3 regions of the Rhodoferax sp. WC2427 genome follow, and region 3 is predicted to be linked to each of the others. Evidence: riboswitches for the same ligand, from Rfam matches in the RefSeq annotation. Region 3 holds a riboswitch; each other region holds the start of a gene.
The links. A riboswitch is a leader RNA that binds a small molecule or an ion and turns the genes downstream of it on or off. The one in region 3 is predicted to bind thiamine pyrophosphate.

Region 1 (6,936 bases), 390 kb from region 3:
CCAGGGCACGCTGAACTGGTTGGGCTCGGTGTCGGCGCTGCCTCCGGGCTTCGTCTGGAAAGAGGCGCTGGCCACCGCCGATATCCACCTCACACCCAGCGGCAAGTTCCTGTACGCCACCGAGCGCACCTCCAACACCCTGAGCGCTTACCGGGTGGATGCCGAAACCGGGGGCTTGGCGCTGGTGGGCCAGTACCCCACCGAAACCCAGCCGCGGGGCTTCAACATCGATCCCCAGGGCCAGTATTTGTTGGCCGTGGGGCAAAAATCGCACGCCCTGACCAGCTACCGCATCCACCCGGACACCGGGGCGCTGACGGTGCTGCAACACCACGCCATGGGCAAGAACCCCAACTGGGTGGAAATCATCGACCTGCCTTGAACCGGGGTGCCTGGTGTTTACCGACGCAGCCATTCTTGCAATCTGCATTTCTGGCGCAAACTGCCTCTTCTTGAAAGGACAACACCATGGCAATTGAAACCGCAGTTTTGGCTGGAGGCTGTTTTTGGGGCATGCAGGACCTGGTCCGCAAGCTGCCCGGGGTGGTGTCCACCCGCGTGGGCTATGTGGGCGGCACCAACGACCACCCCAACTACCGCAACCACCCCGGCCACGCCGAGGGCGTGAGCATCGGCTTCGACAACGCGGTAACCAGCTACCGCGCGATTTTGGAATTCTTCTTCCAGATCCACGACCCCAGCACCGTGAACCGCCAGGGCAACGACGTGGGCACCAGCTACCGCTCGGCCATCTTCTACACCAGCGAGGCGCAAAAAGCCGTGGCCCTGGACACCATCCAGGACGTGGATGCCTCCGGCCTGTGGCCCGGCAAGGTGGTCACCGAAGTGCTGCCCGCGCCCACCTTCTGGGATGCGGAGCCCGAGCACCAGGACTATCTGGTGCACCGCCCCAACGGCTACACCTGCCACTTTGCCCGCCCGGGCTGGAAGCTGCCCGCACGCGCGGCACGCTGAGCGTTACATGCTTTTTAGGCTGCTAGCGCTTATTCCATCAGCGTAAGCAGCTATCGTAAAGAGAGCGATGGTTTATAGCTGGACCTGCGTGCTCGTGGCCAGCTCGATGCCCTGGGCCAGCATGCTTTGCATGAATGCGTCGTGCTGGGCCTGGAAACCGGCCACCGGGCTCATGCAATCGGTCAGCAGCACGATGCGCTGCGGCTTTTGGCGGGCCAGGTGCTCGACGATGTGCTCGGTGGTGGCGCGCACGCAGTGGCTGCTGGCTTCGCCTGCAATCAGCAGCACGTCGGCCTGGTCCATGGCGGCCATCAGCGTGTGGTTGAGGCCGGTGGCTTCGTCGTGCGCGTCGGGCACCTCGGCCATGACGGCACTGTAGTGCTCGGTCCAGGGGTTGCTGCCCTTGGTGAGCTTGGTGGCGTTGCGGCCCTGCTGGTCTTCCCAGGCGTTGTAGGCGGCGCGCACGTCGGCATGCACGTTGTGGCCCCAGCTGCCGATTTCGCAGTGCACCGGCCACACCATCAGCAGATAGCGGCCCCGGGCTTCCAGGGCGTCCAGGTAGGCCAGCGTGCGCCCCAGCGCCCCAGGCTGGCGCGGCAGGTACTGGCCTGCGTGCACGGCGGCGGCGGTGATGGTGGTGAACGGCGCCACCGCGCTGCCATCGGCCTGCTGCCAGAAGGTGGGGTGGGCGATGTCGATGCGGTGGTGCGAGTCCAGCGTGAGGGTGATGTCGGTCAGCTGTGGCCCGTGGGCGCGGATGAAGGCCGCCAGGCGCTGCATGTCGGCCGTGGCACCGGCCACGGGCAGGGCGGCGCCCGGCAGATCGCAAAAGTCGTTTTGCGGGTCGATGATGAGCAGGTGGGTGTGGTGCGACATGGCAGTAAAGGCGGTCATGGGGCTGGGGAGCGCAGGGAGGACAGCAGGGATGACAAGGATATGCCGTTGGCTTGCAAGGCCTCATAGCCCACTGCTGCGATCAGGCCCAGCATCATGACGATGGCGAGTACCCAGGGCGCGCGGCTGCGGCGCCGTGGTCGGGGCTGCGGGGGCAGGGGGGGCATGCTGAATGCAGGCTTTGCGGGCGCGGGAGGCGGTGGCGCCACGGGGGCCGGTGGGGGGGTGGGCGATGCTGCGGCGACCGGGGTGGCTTCGGGTGATGGCACCGGCGCTGCGGGCGGGGGCGGCACGGGAGAGGCCATGGAGGGGGCAGTAGGTGCGGCAGCGGGCTTGGCGAAAGGCATGGCCTCGGGTTTGGCCATGGCCTGCTCCAGCAACGACATGCGCTGGGGTGAGGATGGGGGCTGGGGTGGGGGCAACGCGGCGGCACAGTGGGCGCACACGGTCGCGTCGCGGGCGTTCTCGCTGTGGCAGGCGGGGCAGAGGTGGCTCATGTTTCAACTCGGGTAGGTGGGGCGGGCAGGCGTAAGTCCTGTGGGGGCAATGTCACATGGTGACAGCAGCCACCCACGATAATCGCGCTCCATGGACATTCTCATGCAACTTCTCGACTTCATTCTCCATGTAGACAAATACCTGGAGGCCTTTGTGATCAGCTATGGCCCCTGGGTCTATGCACTGTTGTTTCTGATCATCTTTGTGGAGACCGGCGTGGTGGTCATGCCGTTTCTGCCCGGCGACTCCTTGCTGTTTGTGGTGGGCGCCATGTGTGGCGTAGGGCTGATGTCCTACCCCGTTGCGGTGGGCCTGCTGCTGGCGGCCGCCATCCTGGGCAACCAGAGCAACTATGCGCTTGGCCGCTTTTTTGGCCCTAAGGTGTTCCAGTGGGAAGACTCAAAATTCTTCAACAAGAAAGCCTTCAACCAGGCCCATGCGTTTTACGAACGCTACGGCGGCGTGACCCTGGTGGCCGCGCGCTTCATGCCGTTTGTGCGCACCTTTGCGCCGTTTGTAGCCGGGGTGGCCATGATGGGCCGCGCCAAATTCACGTTTTTTGACGTGCTGGGCGGTGCGCTGTGGGTGGTGGGCATCGTCACCATCGGGTACTTCTTTGGCAACTTCCCGTGGGTCAAGCACAACCTGGACAAAATCATCTGGGCCATGATTTTGATCCCGGCGGCGCTGGTTGTGTTAGGCGCGCTAAAGGGCCGCAATGCGGGCAAAGCCGAAAACGCCTGATGCTTAAATTTTAGGCATCGTAAGCTTTATCCATATAAATCAAGCACTTAACCTTCCTATACAAGTGCTTGGCAGGGTTATCCACACCTTTATCCAGTGTTGGCAGGGAGAACTTGGAGCCGGTGGACAACCACTACAATCCGGTTTTTCACCGGGGGTGTCTGGATCTCAAAACCAGACTGAGAAATACCCCACACCTGATCTGGGTCATGCCAGCGGAGGGAGCGTGATGGGGTCACCCTCTTGGCCTTTTCATGCGTCTGCCGCTGGCGCACTGAAAGGCAACCATGCTGCACCGCCGTCGTTTCACCCTGGCCGCCACCGCGCTGGCCGCATTCATTTCCCTCCCTGCCCTGGCTGACGACGCCCCGCTGCGGGTGCTGGTGCACAGCTCGTTCTCGCTGCCCAAGCCGCTTCTGGCCCAGTTCGAGGCCGAGTCTGGCGTCAAGCTCAGCATCATCAAGGCGGGCGATGCGGGCGAGATGCTCAACAAGCTCATCCTCACCCGTGCCCAGCCCATCGCCGACGTGGTGTTTGGCCTGGACAACGCGTCCGTCGCCAAGGCACAGGCCAACAAGGTGCTGGAGCCGGTGGCCTACACCCAGGGCTCGGCCACCGCCCAGGTGGACGCCAACGTGGTGCCGGTGGACTACGGCTTCGTCAACCTGAACTTTGACAAGGCGGCCTTCGCCAAGAGCGGCCTGGCCCTGCCCAAGACCCTGGAAGACCTGGCCCAACCCGCCTACCGCAACCTGCTGGTGGTGCCCAACCCGGCCACCTCCAGCCCCGGCTACGCGTTCTTGCTGGCCACCATTGCCGGTATGGGCGAAGAAAAGGCCTTTGACTGGTGGGCCCGCATGCGCGGCAACGGCGTGAAAGCCGTAAAGGGCTGGACCGAGGCCTACTACACCGAATTCAGCCGCAACGGCGGCACCCGCCCGCTGGTGGTCAGCTACGCCAGCAGCCCGGCGGCCGAGGTGTTCTACAGCAAGGAAAAAATCACCGAATCGCCCACCGGCAACCTGTTCCTCAAGGGTGGCGTGTTCCGCCAAGTCGAGGGCGTGGCCCTGGTGGCCGGTGGCGGCCAGCGGGAGGCGGCTGGCAAGTTCATCCGCTTCATGCGCTCCGGCGTGGTGCAAGAGGCTTTGCAAACCACCATGTGGATGTACCCCATCGAAGCCCACACGCCGCTGGCCGACGTGATGAAGCACGCCGTGGAACCCACCGCCTTTGACAGCCTGCCCGCCGAGACGATTGCCGACAAGGGCACGGGCTGGGTGGCGCGCTGGACGCAAGTCGTCTTGAAGTAGATGCCGCCTCGCCGTTGGCGATCGGCCGCGTTGGCCCTGCTGCCGCTGCTGGCCTTGGGCGTGCTGCTGGTGGCCCCGGTGCTGCGGCTGGCGGGCGAGGGCTGGTGGGGCGATTTGGCCACCCAAACACCCAGCTCCCCGTGGGCACTGTGGACCGATCCGTATCTGCGTTGGCGCGTGCTGTGGTCGGTGCTGCAGGCGGCGGCTACCTGCATCGCCGCGCTGCTGCTGGGCTTGCCCGTGGCCTGGGTGCTGGCGCGCTGGGAGTTTGCGGGCCGCAGCCTGGTGCTGCGCCTGTTGATGCTGCCGTTTGTGGTGCCCACCCTGGTCGCCGCGCTGGGCGTGCTGGCGCTGTGGGGGCCGCGCGGGGTGTTCAGCGGCTGGCTGGATGTCCACCTGCAAGACACGCCTTGGCTGCTGCTGTACGGGAACCTGTTCTTCAACCTGTGCGTGGTGGTGCGCGCCGGGGTGGACGCGCTGGAGCACGTCAGCGCGCCGCGCGTGGCGGCGGCCCGCACGCTGGGGGCCACGCCCTGGCGGGCGTTCTGGCGGGTCGAGTGGCCCGCCATCCTGCCCTGGCTGGCGTCCAGCCTGTGCCTGGTGTTTTTGTACTGCTTTGCCGGGTTTGGCCTGGCCCTGGTACTGGGTGGCCAGCGCTACGCCACGGTGGAGGTGGAGATCTACACCCTGGTCGCCCACGAGCTGCAACTGGCCCCGGCCAGCCTGCTGGCGCTGTGGATGCTGCTGTTGACCGGCACGGTGGCTTGGGGCTACGCGCTTATTGAGAAACGCCTGGCCACGCCCACCCGCGTGCAGCCCATCGCCCGCCAGCACCCCAGCCGCCCGGCGCACTGGCTGGGCGTGGCCGCGGCACTGGGCGTGCTGGCCTTCTTTTGCGCCGCGCCGCTGGTAGCCATTGTGTGGCGCGCCGCCCATGCCGGCTGGGACACCTGGGCGCTGGTGGCCGACGTTGAGACGCTGGCCGCGCTGTGGAACACCCTGCGTTTTTCCGCCACCGCGCTGCTGCTGGCCACCGTGCTGGGCGTGCTGCACGCGCTGGCCGCGCAAAGCTCCGTAGCGATGCGTGCCGCCGCGTTCCTGCCGTTTGTGGTGTCGCCCATCACCGTGGCTTTCGGCCTGCTGCTGCTGTACCCGCAATGGACCGCCAGCCTGCCGCTGCTGTTGTGCGCCTACGCCGTGCTGGCCTATCCGTTTGTCGCCAAGTCGCTGGCATCGGCCCTGGACAACGTGCCCGAACACCTGCCCCAGGCCGCCCGCAGCCTGGGCGCCAGCCCCTGGCGCGTGTTCTGGCGCGTCACCTTGCCCATGGTGGCCCCCGCACTGCGCCGGGGCATGGCTTTCGCGGCGGCTACCGCTCTGGGCGAATTTGCCGTGACCCTGTTTTTATCCCGCCCCGAATGGGCCACGCTGACCACGCTGATCTACCAGCGCCTGGGCCGCCCGGGTGCTGCCAATGGCGATGCGGCTCTGGTGCTGGCCTGCGTGCTGATGGCGCTGGCCCTGGCCGCATTTGCGTTGATCGAAGGCCCACGCCGGACAGAATCTCCCCATGCTTGAACTGCGCTTCATCACCAAACACTACGGCCCGCGCTTGCTGGCCGACCAGCTCAGCCTGCAAGTGGCCGAGGGCGAAATCGTCGCCTTGCTCGGCCCCTCGGGCAGTGGCAAAAGCACCTTGCTGAAGATTGCCGCCGGGCTGGAGGCCGCCGAGTCGGGGAGCGTCTGGTTCGATGGCCAGGACATCAGCCGCCTGCCGCCCGAGCGGCGCGGCTTTGCGCTGATGTTCCAGGACTTTGCGCTGTTTCCGCATCTGGACGTGCGCGACAACGTAGCCTTTGGCCTGGTCGAGCAGCGGGTGCCCAAGGCCCAGGCCCGCCAGCGCGCTGAAGTCCTGCTGGAGCGCTTCGGCCTGGCCAACCACGCCCGGCACCGGGTCTGGACGCTTTCGGGTGGCGAGCAGCAGCGCGTGGCCCTGGCACGGGCCCTCATCACCGCGCCCCGTGCGCTGCTGCTGGACGAGCCGTTTTCCGCCCTGGATGCCGCCCTGCGCCGCGACCTGCAGGCTGAATTCCGCCAGCGCATCTTTGAAGCCGGTATGGCCACGGTGTTGGTCACCCACGACGAAGCCGAAGCCCAGGCCATGGCCACGCGCGGCCTGCGGCTGGTGGCAGGGCGGCTGGAGCAGTTATGGTGATTTGCTCCTAAATAAGTAGCTTCTTGCGCTTATGGAATAAGCGCTGGAGGCCTATTTCTTATAAATCCGCAGACGCCTGCGGGCTTGGCAAGGTGCTGCCGACATGCACCAAATTGAGGCAAAACTGGGCCTTATACCAAACAAGAATCGCTTATGTGCATTATTTCGTGCGGGCGCGCACCGGCTCTGTGCGATACTAGGGTTAACCCTGAAAAATGGGAAACGGATTTACCCCAGGACATTTTGGCCATGCACATTCTTTATTTATTTTGGTTCTCCGCACGCAACGCGGTCAACGCC
Region 2 (6,936 bases), 1.4 Mb from region 3:
GGCCTGGCCGACAATTGGCTGCGCCACATCCAGGACGTGCGGGACCGCCACTGGAACCTGCTGGACCAGATTGCCGAACCCCAACGCCATGACGCGCTGGTCGAGCTCAACGCCATTGAGCAGGTGGTCAACGTCTGCCAAAGCACCGTCATGGTCGATGCCTGGGCGCGGGGCCAGAAAGTCACCGTGCACGGCTGGGTCTACGGCATCCACGACGGCCTGCTGCAAAACCTGCACATCACGGTCAACGGCATCGAGGGGCTGGAGGCGGCCTACCGGGCAGCGGTGGCGGGCGTGGCCGGTGCCGTGCGCGGCCAGGCAGGGCGCGCAGCGGGCTGAGAAGCCCCGTCTGGGTAGACTGTGCCCATGTTTCCCCAACGCCTGGATTCCCCGCTCGCCTACGACATTGCCAAGGCCATGGTGGACGGCTTCAACCGGCATTACCGGCTGTTCCGCTCCGAATCGGCCCGGGCCAAGCACCGGTTTGAAACCGCCGACTGGCACGGCCAGCAGCGGGCCCAGCGCGAGCGCATTGAGTTCTACGACCTGCGGGTGCGTGAATGCTCGACCCGGCTGGAGCGCGAGTTCAAGGCGGGGGAGCAGGGCATGGATGTGTGGCAGCAGGTCAAGCTGCACTACATCGGCCTGCTGGTCGACCACCGCCAACCCGAACTCGCCGAGACCTTTTTCAATTCGGTCACCACCAAGATACTGCACCGCAGCTACTTCCAGAACGACTTCATCTTCGTGCGCCCGGCGGTCAGCACCGAGTACCTGGAAGCCACCGAACCACGCCCCACCTACCGCGCCTACTACCCCACCCGCGCCAACCTGGGGGCCGTGCTGCTGCAGATGGTGCAAGACTTCGACCTGCAGCGCGCGTTTGGCGACCTGGTGCGCGACATCGCCTATGTAGAGGCGGCGGTGCGCCTGCAACTGGGCGAGGTGACGCTGCGGGCCAATTTCCAGATCCAGGTGCTCACCAGCCTGTTCTTCCGCAACAAGGGGGCGTACATCTGCGGCAAGGTGATCAACGGCTTCCAGGAGCACCCGTTTGCCCTGCCCATCCTGCACGATGCGCAGGACCGCCTGGCCATCGATGCCGCGCTGTTTGGCGAAGACGACATGCTGTTGCTGTTCAGCTTTGCGCGCGCCTACTTCATGGTGGACATGGAAATCCCCAGCGCCTACGTGCAGTTTCTGCGCAGCATGATGCCGCGCAAGCCGCGCAATGAAATCTACAACGCGCTCGGCCTGGCCAAGCAGGGCAAGACCTTGTTTTACCGCGATCTGCTGCTGCACCAGCGCCATTCCACCGACCAGTTCCGCATTGCGCCGGGCATCAAGGGCATGGTGATGCTGGTGTTCGACATGCCGTCGTTTCCCTACGTGTTCAAGGTCATCAAAGACTACTTTCCGCCGCAAAAAGACACCACCCGCGAGCAGATCAAGGCCAAGTATTTGCTGGTCAAGCAGCACGACCGCGTGGGCCGCATGGCCGATACGCTGGAGTACAGCGAGGTGGCATTTCCGCGCGACCGGTTCAGCGACGCAGTGATTGCCGAGCTGGAAAAGTGTGCCCCCAGCCAGCTGGAAATCAGCGACCGCGATGGGGATGGGCAGCTGGAGGTGGTCATCAAGCACGTCTACATCGAGCGCCGCATGATCCCGCTCAATATCTACCTGCAGGAGGCCTTTGACGCGGGCCCGGACGACCGCCGGGCCCGCGCCCAGATCGAGCGCTCGGTGGTCGAGTACGGCAACGCCATCAAGGACCTGGTGGCCGCCAACATCTTTCCCGGCGACATGCTGTGGAAGAACTTTGGCGTGACACGCCACGGCAAGGTGGTGTTCTACGATTACGACGAGATCGAATACCTCACCGACTGCAACTTCCGCACCGTGCCCCAGCCGCGCAACGAAGAGGAGGAAATGAGCGGCGAGATCTGGTACCGGGTCGGCCCCAAGGACGTATTTCCCGAAACTTTTGGCCCCTTCTTGCTGGGCAACCCGCTGGTGCGCGAAGCCTTCATGCGCCACCACGCCGATTTGCTGGAGGCCAGCTTCTGGCAAGCGCACAAGGAGCGCATCCAGGCGGGCTACGTACACGACGTCTTCCCGTACGAGCAGGACAAACGCTTCGGGGCGGCTTGAATTCAGCGTGAGGGTGTGAAAAAGTTCCGGTTCACGCCGGGCTTTACCCTTGTTTTGTACACACGCATGCAATTTTCAATTTAAAAATATGTGCGGACGATAAAATTCCTGGGCTTTCCGTGACCGCCTTGCTTGCGTTCACCTGCCACATCCATGCGGTCCACCGCCATGTATGCCCCCACCAAGACACAGGAAAAATTCACACCATGGACAATTCAAAACTTCGACTGCGCGCCTGGCACGGGGGGCGTCTGGGCGCCGCAGTGGTGCTGGGCGTGGCGCTGGCCGCCTGCCAGACCCCACCGCCCGCACCGGTGGCCTACACCGGCCCCACGCTGGATATCGAGCAAACCGAGCGGGGCGTGCAAATTGTTCTGCCTGTCACGGTGTTGTTCGCCACCGGCGAGTACACCTTCAAAACCGAGGAAGCCGCACCCTACCTGGACCGCCTGGCCAGCTTGCTGAAAAACAAAACCACCCACGATGTCAGCGTGGAGGGCCATACCGACAACGTGGGGGGCCTGGATATGAACCAGACCTTGTCCGACAACCGGGCCCGTGCGTTGCGCAAGGCCTTGGAAGAGCGCGGTGTCGAGCCCCGGCGCATCGTCTCCGCAGGCTTCGCCTACCACCGACCGGTTGCCTCCAACGCCAGCGACCAGGGGCGCACGCTGAACCGCCGCGTCGAGCTGATGGTGCTGGACGAAAAGGTGGAAACCTTGACCCAGGGCGAACCCGCCAACGCGTTTGCGTCGGCTTTCGACAAACTGCGCAAGATGGTGGACGAAGGTCTGATCCAGCTACCGGACAATCGGTAATGTTGCGCCGGACACTGCTGGCCGCTGCAGGGACTGCACCCTGGCTCGCGCAGGCGGCTGCGGCCAGTCCCAAAATCGGGGTGGCCCTGGGCGCCGGTTCGGCCCGGGGATTTGCCCATATCGGCGTGCTCAAGGCCCTGGTCGAGGCCGGTCTGGCCCCCGAGGTGGTGGCGGGCACCAGTGCCGGGTCCCTGGTCGGCGCGTTTTATGCCGCGGGCTACACGCCCTGGCAGATCGAAGAGGTAGCACTGCGGCTGCGCGACATCGAAATCGTCGATCTGGGCCAGGGCAACAAACGCGGCATGTTCACTGGCGAAACGCTACAAAGGCTGGTCAACCAGTACGTCAAGGATGTGCCCATGGAGCGCTTCAAGCGCCGGTTCGGCGCGGTGGCCACGGTACTGAAATCTGGCGAACTGCGCCTGTTGTCTGGCGGCAATGCCGGTGCGGCCGTACGCGCATCGTGCTCGATTCCCGGGGTGTTTGTGCCCTGTGTGATTGGCGACGAGGAACTGGTGGACGGCGGCCTGGTCAGCCCCTTGCCCGTCAAGGCTGCCCGCAGGCTGGGAGCCGATGTGGTGATTGGCGTGGACGTGGGCGTGTTGCCGCAAAACAGCACCCGTGCGGGCCTCTACGAGGTGATTCTGCAGTCGTTTGAAATCATGGGCCGCTCGCTCTCGCAGCTGGAGGGGCAAACCGCCGACTTCCTGGTCCGCCCGGACACCGCTCGCTTTTCCAGCACCGATTTCACCGTGCGCAAGGAAATCGTCCAGGCGGGCTACGAGTCCGGTGTGGCGGCCTTGCCTGCCTTGCGCCAACTCCTGCGGGCGCGGGGCTTCAGCCTGGGCCGGACCGGCTAGCCGATGCCGTACACTGCGCGCTGCCCGGGGTGCGCAGTGGCTGCGCTGAGATGGAATCCAAACCCGCGAACTTGATCTGGTTCATACCAGCGTAAGAAGAGCTTGACGACTGCGTCCTATCCCTGGAGGGTACGGGCGCTTACCGTCTACACGTCCCAGCCGCAAGGCAGCGGGGCATCTCCTTGGGGGTTTGCGCGGTCTGGCTGCGCATTCCGGGCTCCACCATCCAAAGGAGACCCCATGAACGCACCCGACAAATTCGCCCAGTTACTGCGCTACGCCTGCGATCCACTGCCCGCCAGTACCAAGCGCTACATCCAGGGCAGCCGCCCCGACCTGCGCGTGCCGCTGCGCGAAATCATGCAGAGCAACGGCGAGGCCGTCACCGTCTACGACACCTCCGGCCCCTACACCGACCCCGCCGCCCAGATCGACGTGCGCGCCGGTCTGCAGGCCCTGCGTGCGGGCTGGATCGAAGCCCGGGGCGACACCGAGGCCTACGCCGCCCGCATCCTGCACGCGCTGGACGATGGCCGCAAGAACGATGAGAACGAAGCGCTGCATCTGTTGCGCGCACAGGCCAGTGGCCTGCAACGCACACCGCGCCGGGCGAAGGCCGGTGCCAATGTCTCGCAGATGCACTACGCCCGCCAAGGCATCATCACTCCTGAAATGGAATTCGTCGCCCTGCGCGAGAACCAAAAGATGGAGTGGATGGCCCAGTACGCTGCCAACACCGAGCGCGACCAGCGCCTGGCAGGCAACAGCTTCGGTGCCAGTATCCCGAAGGTGATGACCCCCGAGTTCGTGCGCTCCGAAGTGGCCCGCGGCCGCGCCGTGATCCCGCTCAACATCAACCACCCCGAAGTCGAGCCCATGGCCATTGGCCGCAACTTCCTGGTCAAGATCAACGCCAACATCGGCAACTCGGCCGTCACCTCCAGCATCGAAGAAGAAGTCGAAAAACTGGTCTGGGCGATCCGCTGGGGTGCCGACACGGTGATGGACCTGTCCACCGGCAAAAACATCCACACCACCCGCGACTGGATCATCCGCAACAGCCCTGTGCCCATCGGCACCGTGCCGATCTACCAGGCGCTGGAAAAAGTGGGCGGCGTGGCCGAAGACCTGACCTGGGAAATCTTCCGCGACACCCTGATCGAGCAGGCCGAGCAGGGCGTGGACTACTTCACCGTGCACGCCGGTGTGCGCCTACCGTTCATCCACCTCACCGCCAACCGCATGACCGGTATCGTCTCGCGCGGCGGCTCCATCATGGCCAAGTGGTGCATTGCCCACCACCAAGAGAATTTCATCTACACCCACTTCGATGAGATGACCGAGATCCTGAAGGCCTACGACGTCAGCTACTCGCTCGGCGACGGCCTGCGCCCCGGCTCCAGCGCCGATGCCAACGACGAGGCCCAGTTTGCCGAACTGCGCACCCTGGGCGAGCTGACGCAACGCGCCTGGCAGCAGGACGTGCAGGTCATGATCGAAGGCCCCGGCCATGTGCCCATGCACATGGTGCAGGAGAACATGACCGAGCAGCTCAAGCACTGCGGTGAGGCCCCGTTCTATACCCTGGGCCCGCTGACCACCGACATTGCGCCCGGCTACGACCACATCACCAGCGGCATAGGCGCGGCCATGATCGGCTGGTTTGGCACTGCCATGCTGTGCTACGTCACGCCCAAGGAGCACCTGGGCCTACCCGACCGCGACGACGTGAAGGTGGGCATCATCACCTACAAGATCGCCGCCCACGCCGCCGACGTGGCCAAAGGCCACCCGGGTGCGCGCTACCGCGACGACGCGCTGTCCAAGGCCCGCTTCGAGTTCCGCTGGATGGACCAGTTCAACCTGTCGCTGGACCCCGAAACCGCGAAGAAATTCCACGACGAAACCCTGCCCAAGGACTCGGCCAAGGTGGCGCACTTTTGCTCCATGTGCGGCCCCAAGTTCTGCTCCATGAAGATCACGCAAGAGGTGCGCGAGTACGCCAAGAACCTGGGTGTGAGCGAAGCCGCCGCAGCCGAACAGGGCATGCTGGAAAAGTCGCAGGAATTCAAAAGCGCAGGCGGGGAAATCTACGTGCCGGTGAACGCGGTGATCCCGATCGCACAAGGCTAGGCGCGCGGAAGCGGCAGTGCTGCCGCTGCGCAGGGCGTGTGGACACCGCACGCCCTGCGCAGCTTTTTACAACCTGCACAAGAGCTCGGGAATTGGCGGTATTTTCCAAGTTCCTATAACAGATTTTCTTTGTTTTATCTGTTCGTTATACAACATATCGATTTTTCTTACACTCGGATTTGTGAAAAGGTATTTTTTCCTTATAAGTCGTTGATTCAAAGGGATTTTGAAAATTGGCATGTACATTGCTTGTAACAAATGTATCAGCGCCAATAGTGGTGCTCGCCTTGCCTCTAAAACCTGGATATTTCATGAAAAACGTATTTAAGACTGCCGCTATGTATGCAGTCGTTGCTGCAGCTGGTTTCACATTGCCGGCCTTCGCTGCGCCCACACCGAGTTTTGTCGTGGATCCAAGTTTTTTTGGTTATGTTGCACCCACTTATAATGCCAACTTCATGAATGGATCGGCATCGACGTTAATCGCGTTGAATCCAATCGCCCAGACCATGTCAGGTATTGGCTATATTCAGCTGACTTCATTTACCGATGCGCAGGGAAGCTTATTGGGCGCCGGTGATACGGGTCTAGGATTGAGCAATACCAAGGGCTACGCGTTGTGGGCCGAGTACAGCTACACCACAAGTTTGTTGAGCGGGTCTTTCGGCGCAGTTGGCAGCACCTACACCGTGAATTCATTAACCTCTACTTTGTGGGGTGAAAAATCTGACGGATCCAATAGCGTATTCAGTATGGCAAATAATGCCGACGCCAGCAGCGGCACGGTGGTGCATTCGTCGGATACGGTTTTGTTGGGTTCGGGTTCGGGCATCGTGGCCTCGTCCAGTATCAATGAATTATTTGGCACTTCGTTAAATGCAACTCTGGCATTTTCCTTAACTGCCGATGGGGCATTGTTTTTTGTAACACCCAATCCTTTTTACGACACCTTGTTCACTAGCTTCACCAAT
Region 3 (6,936 bases):
CGATTTGAAGCGCAGCTGCACCGTGGGCACACCGGCGCGTGCCATGCGGCCGACCCAGGCGGCATCGGGCAGCACGGCGTACAGGCCGAGTTGCTGCGGGCAGGGCGCAAAGGCCTGCATGCGCGGCCAGGGGCGCAGGCCGAAATCTTGCGGCTGGTCGGGCCAGTCGGTTCCGTTGCCGTTCCGCGCAATTTGCGCCTGCCAGGCCTGGGCGATGCAGGCGGCATCGGCGGGGATGAAGCCAAGCTGCAGGCAGGCACTGAGGCGAAGGGCTTCGTCCGTGGCAGGCAGGGCCATATCGGCATAGCGCGTGGGGATGTCGTGGGGCATGGGGTTTATTCCTGCGCGTGGTGCCAAAACGGCGTGCCGAGCACCGGGGTGCTGGGCTGGGCGGCTTGCTGCTCCAGCATGGCGCCGCCCAGAAAGGCATTGCGCCCGGCCTGCACGGCGTCGGCAAAGGCTCCGGCCATCAACACCGGGTCCTGGGCCAGGGCGACGGCCGTGTTCAGCAGCACCGCGTCATAGCCCCACTCCATCACCTGGCAGGCGTGCGAGGGGCGGCCCAGCCCGGCATCGACCAGCAGCGGCACGCTGAGCCGCTCGCGCAGCACCTGCATGGCGTAGGGGTTGATGGGCCCCTTGCCGGTGCCGATGGGCGCGGCCCAGGGCATCACGGCCTGGCAGCCCACGTCCACCAGCCGCTGGCACAGCACCAGGTCTTCGGTGCAGTAGGGCAGCACCTTGAAGCCGTCTTTCACCAGGCGGCTGGCGGCCTCCACCAGGTTCAGGGTGTCGGGTTGCAGGGTGTAGTCGTCGCCGATCAGCTCCAGCTTGATCCACGGCGTGTCGAACACCTCGCGGGCCATGTGGGCGGTGGTGATGGCTTCCTGCAGGCCATGGCACCCGGCGGTGTTGGGCAGTACCGGTACGCCGGTCTGGCGCAGCAGGTCCCAGAAGCCGTTGCTGTGCGCTTCCGGGTGGTCCAGGTTCTGGCGGCGCAGCGATGCGGTCAGCATGGCGGGCCGGGCGCGGGCAATGGCGTTGCCCAAAATGCTGGGCGAGGGGTAGCGCGAGGTGCCCAGCAGCAGGCGGCTGGCAAACGTTTCGCCGTAGAGGATGAGGGGGTCGTGTGTCATGTTTCAGCCGCCAGTGACGGGGTGGATGATTTCGATGCGGTCGGCCTCTGTGAGGGCGGTCTGCGGGTACTGCGCGCGCGGCACAAAGCTTTTGTTGACGGCGGCGGCAAACGGCGGCCGGGCCTGCAGCAGCGCCACCGCGTCGGCCAGGGTGGCCCCGGTGGGCAGGGTGTGGGGGAGGTTGTTGATCAGGACGTTCATACGGTTTCTATAGCAAGACCCCATTGCTGCGCCAGCACAGAGTGCCCGTTTTCCATAAATTCCAAGGTCGCGTCCAGCATGGCCGGGGCGATCAGAAAACCGTGCCGGTACAGGCCATTGATTTGCAGCACGCGGGCGCCGAGCTGGCGGATGGCGGGCAGGTTGTTGGGCAGGGTGGGGCGGCACTGGGTGCTGGATTCCAGAATGCGCGCCTCGCCAAAGCCGGGGTGCACGCTGTAGGCCGCGCTGAGCAGCTCCAGGCTGGAGCGCACGCTCATGGGCGACATATCGTCGGATTCGATTTCGGTGGCGCCCACCACGAACACGTGGTCTTCTTTGGGCGCGATATACAGCGGATAGCGCGGGTGCACCAGGCGTACCGGGCGGCGCAGCTCCACGCCCGGCGCATGCAGGCGCAGCACCTCGCCGCGCACGGCGCGCAGGCCCGGCCAGTGGTCGCGTGCGCCCAGCCCCCGGCAGTCAAAGACCCAGTCGGCCTGGCAATCCTGGGGCGCGCGTGGGGTGTGCCAGTGCATCACAACCTGGTGTTTTTGCAGCTGCAGCAGCAGTGCGGCCAGCAGTTGGCGGTTGTCCAACTGGCCTTCACCGGGCAGGTACAGGCCCTGGGCGAAGCGGGTGCCGACGCTGGGCTCCAATTGCGCGATGGCGGTGGCATCCACTGCCTGGGGCGCGGGCAGGCTGGGCAACTGCTGGCGCGTGGCCGTCAGTTGGTGGCCAAAGCGTGTGGCCTCGGCCGCGTCTTGCCGGTGCCACAGGATCAACGTGCCGTTTTGCTGGAAAAACACCGGCGCGTCGAGTTGCGCGATCAGCTCCGGCCAGCGCCGCAGCCCGTGCTGGCCCATTTGGACCACGCTGGATTCGGTGATGGCCGACTCGGCCAGCGGGGCCAGCATGGCGGCGGCCACCCGGGCGGCTGCGCCTTCTGCCTCGGGCCCCCCGGCTTCAAACACCTGCACCGTGTGGCCCGCGCGTGCCAGTGCCAGGGCCAGCAGGCGGCCCATCAGGCCCGCGCCGAGGATGGTGGTGGAGAGGCTGGTAGCCACGTGAAAGTCCTATTCAAGGCAGGACAAAACGAGGCTCAGTCGTTGATGGAAATCTTCCCACGCCAGTATTACCTGGATCGGGTATGAGGGTCTTTCTCAGTCCTGCCGCCGCAATTGCAGTAGCCAGACACCCCTGTTTCATCCGCAGCATGAATTACATCACATTCGCTCGCCGATAATTTCCGCATGACCTACCCACCAAGCTCCCCCCGCTACCTGCGCCTGCTGTCCATCGCCGGGTCCGACAGCGGCGGCGGCGCCGGTATCCAGGCCGACCTGAAGACCTTCAGCGCCCTGGGCTGCTATGGCATGACGGCGCTGGCCGCACTTACTGCGCAAAACACCCGGGGCGTCACCGCCATCCACCCTGTACCCCCCGCTTTCCTGAAAGCCCAGCTGCAGGCCGTGCTGGACGACATTGGCGTGGATGCGGTGAAGATCGGCATGCTGCATTCCCCCGAAATGGTGGAAGTAGTGGCCTGGGCCATCGACCACTACCAGCTCCAAAAAGTGGTGCTCGACCCGGTGATGGTGGCCACCAGCGGCGACCGGCTGATGGCCCGCGAAACGGTGCAGGTGCTGGTAGACCAGCTGTTTCCCCGCGCCACGGTGGTTACGCCGAATCTGGACGAGGCCGCCTTGCTGCTGGGCCGCAGCGTGGAAGATGCCGCCGCACTGGAGCCCGCCGTGGCCGACCTGCTGGCGCTGGGTGCGCAGGCGGTGCTGGTCAAGGGCGGCCATCTGCCGGGCAGTGCGGTGGTCGATGTACTGGGCCTGGCCGATGGCACGCGCCAGCGCTGGGAGTCGGTGCGCATTGCCACCCACAACGGCCACGGCACCGGCTGTACGCTGTCGTCCGCCATCGCGGTGTACCTGGCGCAGGGCCAGGCCTTGCCCGAGGCGGTGGGGCTGGCACGCAGTTACATCCTGGGGGCGATCCGCGGCGGGGCCCAGGTGCACACCGGCCACGGCCAGGGCCCGTTGAACCACGGCTTTGCGCCTGTGGCTATGCAGGTGCTCGCCGGAGAAATTTATAAGAAATAAGCCGCTAGCGCTTATTCCATAAGCGTGAGTAGCTACTATTTTTGTAGTGCGTAAGTAATCCGCAGCGGGCGGCTCACCCAGGCCGCCAGGTACACCACGGCCAGCGTGGGCAGGGCCGCGCCGAACTGCGGTGCGTAGGTGGCCAGCAGGTGGTACAGAGCGATGCCGGCCAGCCACAGCGCGGCGGCCAGCGGCTCCACCAGGCGCTGCACCGAGGCGGTGGCATGGCTGCCCAGGCGGCCCAGAATCACGCCGAACAGCGGCACGAACACCGAGCTCAGCATCAGCAAAAACGGCTCCAGGCTGTGGATGGGCAGCACCAGCGCCAGCGCAGTACAGCCCATGGCCAGCAGCAGGCCCCAGCGGCGGATGCTCAGCTTGGGGTGCAGGCTGTGGGCCGATACCGCGCCCGAGTACACGTCGCCATAGGCGTTGTCGATTTCGTCAAACAAGATCAGCCCCAGCGCCAGCAGCCCGCCCTGGGCCAGCAGCAGCGCGGTGACCAGGTCAGTGCCCGGTGCGGCCACCGTCACCACCACCACGCCCAGCGCGTAGCACCAGATATTGGCCAGCGCGTAGCCCAGCCAGGTGCCGGCCATGGCCGATTTGCCGCTGCGGCCGTGGCGGGCGTAGTCGGCCACCAGTGGCAGCCACGACACCGGCATGGCAATCACCAGGTCCATGGCCGACAGCAGGCCCATGCTGCCGTCGCCCGGGCGGCGCCAGAAGGCGGGCGCGTCGGCGGCCAGCAGCTTCTGGGCGAACTGCCAGCTCAGCCACAGCAGCGACAGCACCACCAGCGGTAGGCCAAAGCGGCCAATGAACTTGCGCACCAGGGTCAGCATGGACGCCGCCATCAAGGCGGTCAGCACCGCGCCCCACAGCAGAGTGGTCAGCAGCACACCCTGGCTGCCGCTGAGGTTCCAGCCCAGGCTGTGCTGGGCAATGGCGGCAGTGCCGTCGCGCATGATGACCAGCTCAAACGTGGTCCAGCCCACCAGCTGCACGATGTTCAGCAGCACCGGCAACCGGGCAAAACCGCTGCCAAAGGTGGCATGCATCAGCCCGGCGCTGGACAGCCCGCTGTCGCAGGCGATGCGCGCCACCCAGGCCAGCAGCCCCGCCCCCAGCACCGAGCCCAGCACGATGGCCAGCAGCGCCTGCTGCGTGCCCACGGCGGGCACCAGGTAGGCGCCGATCTGCATCACCAGCAGGCCCACGCCCAGGCTGAACCACAGGGCAGCATGCGCCGCCCCACTGAAAACACGGCCTGCGGCCGGGATCGGCGTCAGGGCTTCGTTGTGAAAAATCGGTGAATATGCCATTCATTTGCTCCATGCAAAATGCAGGCAGGGTGGCTTGAACCGCACGGTGGGTGTGGCCGGAGAAGGCCGCCGTGGAAGAACTTGCTTCCCTGCGCGAGGATTACCTCAATCAGGTTCAAAGGGTTTTTCTCAGTCGCAGGCCCACAACCACAACAGGTTCCAAAGCCGCAACACCCCTAGCGAAACCCCGCACTGCTGCGGGGTGGGCGGATTCTAGCGCAGCGGCTTACAACTAAACACAAAATCAGGCCCTGGTGCAGGCAGCATGGGCGTAACCAGCTATTAAAACCGTAGCGTTACAATGCTCGCCAGCCAGGTACGCGGTTCGTGTGCATCCGCGATGGATGACGGCCTTGCATCTCCCCAGCCAACCTATTCTTTCAACACCCCATGGATGTTTTTTTGACCCCCCGGCCTTTTGTCGCTTCAGCCGCTTCAGCCATTTTTGCCGCTTGCGCCTTGCTGGGCCTGGCCTGCAGTGCCATGGCCCAAACGGCCACCGCTCCCGATACGGCGTCGGCCGAAGCACCCGCCGTGCCGTACCGCTGGCGGCTGGAACTCAGCCCGTACACCACCCATTTCAGCTACAACCCAGAACACCGTCCGGTCCATCTGGCCGGTCTGGAACGCGAATCCACCATCGACAACAGCTTTTACGGCCTGGCGCTGTTCAGCAACTCGTTTGGCCAGGAAAGCGGCTACCTGTACCTGGGCAAGAGCTACTACAACGTCTTTGATAGCCAGCCCCAGGTGTATTTGAAGTGGTCCGCAGGCATTTTGTACGGCTACAAACCGCCCTACAACCACAAGGTGCCGCTGAACTACAAAGGCTTCTCGCCCGCCATCGTGCCCGCGGTGGGCTGGCGCTTTGGCGGCGGCTGGAACGCCCAGATCGACATGCTGGGGACGGCCGGGCTGACCTACTCACTGGTCAAAGAGTTTTAAGCACCGGTCCGGCACCCTGAAAGGGCGCTGGCGGTGTGCTTTTTGCACCTTATGGGCTGAAAAATCCGAGGCATTGCCGCACAATACAGACATATCTTGGAGGGTGTGTCGCCATGCCTGTAGCCGCTTTTCGCCCTGAATCACTTTGGACGCCACGCTACGGTGTTGCGCTGGCTTTGGTGTGTTGCGACGGATGGGTGCTGGCCCAAGAGGCCGATCCCGCTACCGCAACGGCCCCGCAGCTGGAGATTGCCACGCTGTCGGCACCCAGCCTGCAACGCGCCGATCCACGGCTGGATTCCCGTTTGACCGTCACCGGCTGGTCCGGCCCCGCGCCCCAGGCGGGCATTGGCCTGGGGATGGGTTTCACAGCCCCGCGCCAAAGCCTGGCGGGCGATACGCGTACGGCGCCCAGCGGTCTGGACCTGGGCCTGCACTGGCGGTCTGCCGACGCGGGCCAGGGGCGCGTGCGCATCGGCGTGTGGCAGCACCTGGGTGCCTGGCCCGACCCGACGTTGGGCGTGACCAGCCAAATGGCCAATCCCCTGAACTACAACACCCGGCTGGAGATGCAGTTCAGCGCCGCCAGTGCGCGCGGCATCCAGTTTGAACTGGGTGGGGCGCTGGGCCTGCAGCTCAACCCAAACGAAAAGGTGGTGCTGCGCCTCAGCCGGGGCCGACCGATGGTGTACTACCGGCTGCGCTTCTAGGCGCGTGGGCTGGTTTTCACACCCAGCCTGCCGCGCCCAGCGCCGCGCCGATGGCCAGCAGCCACAAGATATGGACCTTGGTGCGCCAGACCACCAGGGCGCTGAGGCCCGTCAGCAGCCACAGCGGCCAGTCGCGCTCGGGCCCGTGCTGGGCACTCGACAGCAGCCAGCCGGTGGCCAGCATCAGCGCAATCACGATCGGGGCCATGCCTTGTTTGAAGGCCCGCACCGCGCGCAGCTCGCGGTTGCGGTGGCCCCAGCGGGTGGATAACCACATCAGCGTGGTGCTGGGCACCAGGATGCCCAGCATGGTGCAGGCCATGCCCAGCAGGGCCGCACCATAGCCACCGGCATTCAGCCCCACGTTCCAGCCCAGCAGGGCGATGAACAAAATATTCGGCCCCGGCGCGGCCTGGGCGATGGCGATGGAGGTATTGAACTGCTCATTGGTCAGCCAGTGCTGCTGCTCGACCAGAAAACGGTGCATGTCGGGTGCCGCGGTGATCGCGCC

Region 1: another riboswitch for thiamine pyrophosphate. It lies ahead of AB3G31_RS10795 (thiamine ABC transporter substrate binding subunit); the one in region 3 lies ahead of AB3G31_RS12510 (cytosine permease).
Region 2: another riboswitch for thiamine pyrophosphate. It lies ahead of thiC (phosphomethylpyrimidine synthase ThiC); the one in region 3 lies ahead of AB3G31_RS12510 (cytosine permease).

Annotation. Positions count from the first base shown of each region.
Region 1 covers NZ_CP162006.1:2,271,814-2,278,749, forward strand. The annotation lists gene AB3G31_RS10770 (lactonase family protein) at 1-382, shown strand, start outside; gene msrA (peptide-methionine (S)-S-oxide reductase MsrA) at 469-975, shown strand; gene AB3G31_RS10780 (cysteine hydrolase) at 1,048-1,851, opposite strand; gene AB3G31_RS10785 (hypothetical protein) at 1,866-2,366, opposite strand; gene AB3G31_RS10790 (VTT domain-containing protein) at 2,458-3,111, shown strand; TPP riboswitch at 3,255-3,353, shown strand; gene AB3G31_RS10795 (thiamine ABC transporter substrate binding subunit) at 3,399-4,421, shown strand; gene AB3G31_RS10800 (ABC transporter permease) at 4,422-5,999, shown strand; gene AB3G31_RS10805 (ABC transporter ATP-binding protein) at 5,992-6,636, shown strand; gene AB3G31_RS10810 (hypothetical protein) at 6,886-6,936, shown strand, end outside.
Region 2 covers NZ_CP162006.1:4,079,209-4,086,144, reverse strand. The annotation lists gene can (carbonate dehydratase) at 1-339, shown strand, start outside; gene aceK (bifunctional isocitrate dehydrogenase kinase/phosphatase) at 367-2,154, shown strand; gene AB3G31_RS19040 (OmpA family protein) at 2,361-2,972, shown strand; gene AB3G31_RS19035 (patatin-like phospholipase family protein) at 2,972-3,832, shown strand; TPP riboswitch at 3,848-3,948, shown strand; gene thiC (phosphomethylpyrimidine synthase ThiC) at 4,073-5,965, shown strand; gene pepA (flocculation-associated PEP-CTERM protein PepA) at 6,277-6,936, shown strand, end outside.
Region 3 covers NZ_CP162006.1:2,662,479-2,669,414, reverse strand. The annotation lists gene AB3G31_RS12535 (thiamine phosphate synthase) at 1-297, opposite strand, end outside; gene AB3G31_RS12530 (thiazole synthase) at 336-1,136, opposite strand; gene thiS (sulfur carrier protein ThiS) at 1,140-1,337, opposite strand; gene AB3G31_RS12520 (FAD-dependent oxidoreductase) at 1,334-2,359, opposite strand; TPP riboswitch at 2,439-2,546, opposite strand; gene thiD (bifunctional hydroxymethylpyrimidine kinase/phosphomethylpyrimidine kinase) at 2,588-3,445, shown strand; gene AB3G31_RS12510 (cytosine permease) at 3,481-4,770, opposite strand; TPP riboswitch at 4,840-4,958, opposite strand; gene AB3G31_RS12505 (ABC transporter ATP-binding protein) at 5,161-5,715, shown strand; gene AB3G31_RS12500 (hypothetical protein) at 5,829-6,425, shown strand; gene AB3G31_RS12495 (chromate transporter) at 6,442-6,936, opposite strand, start outside.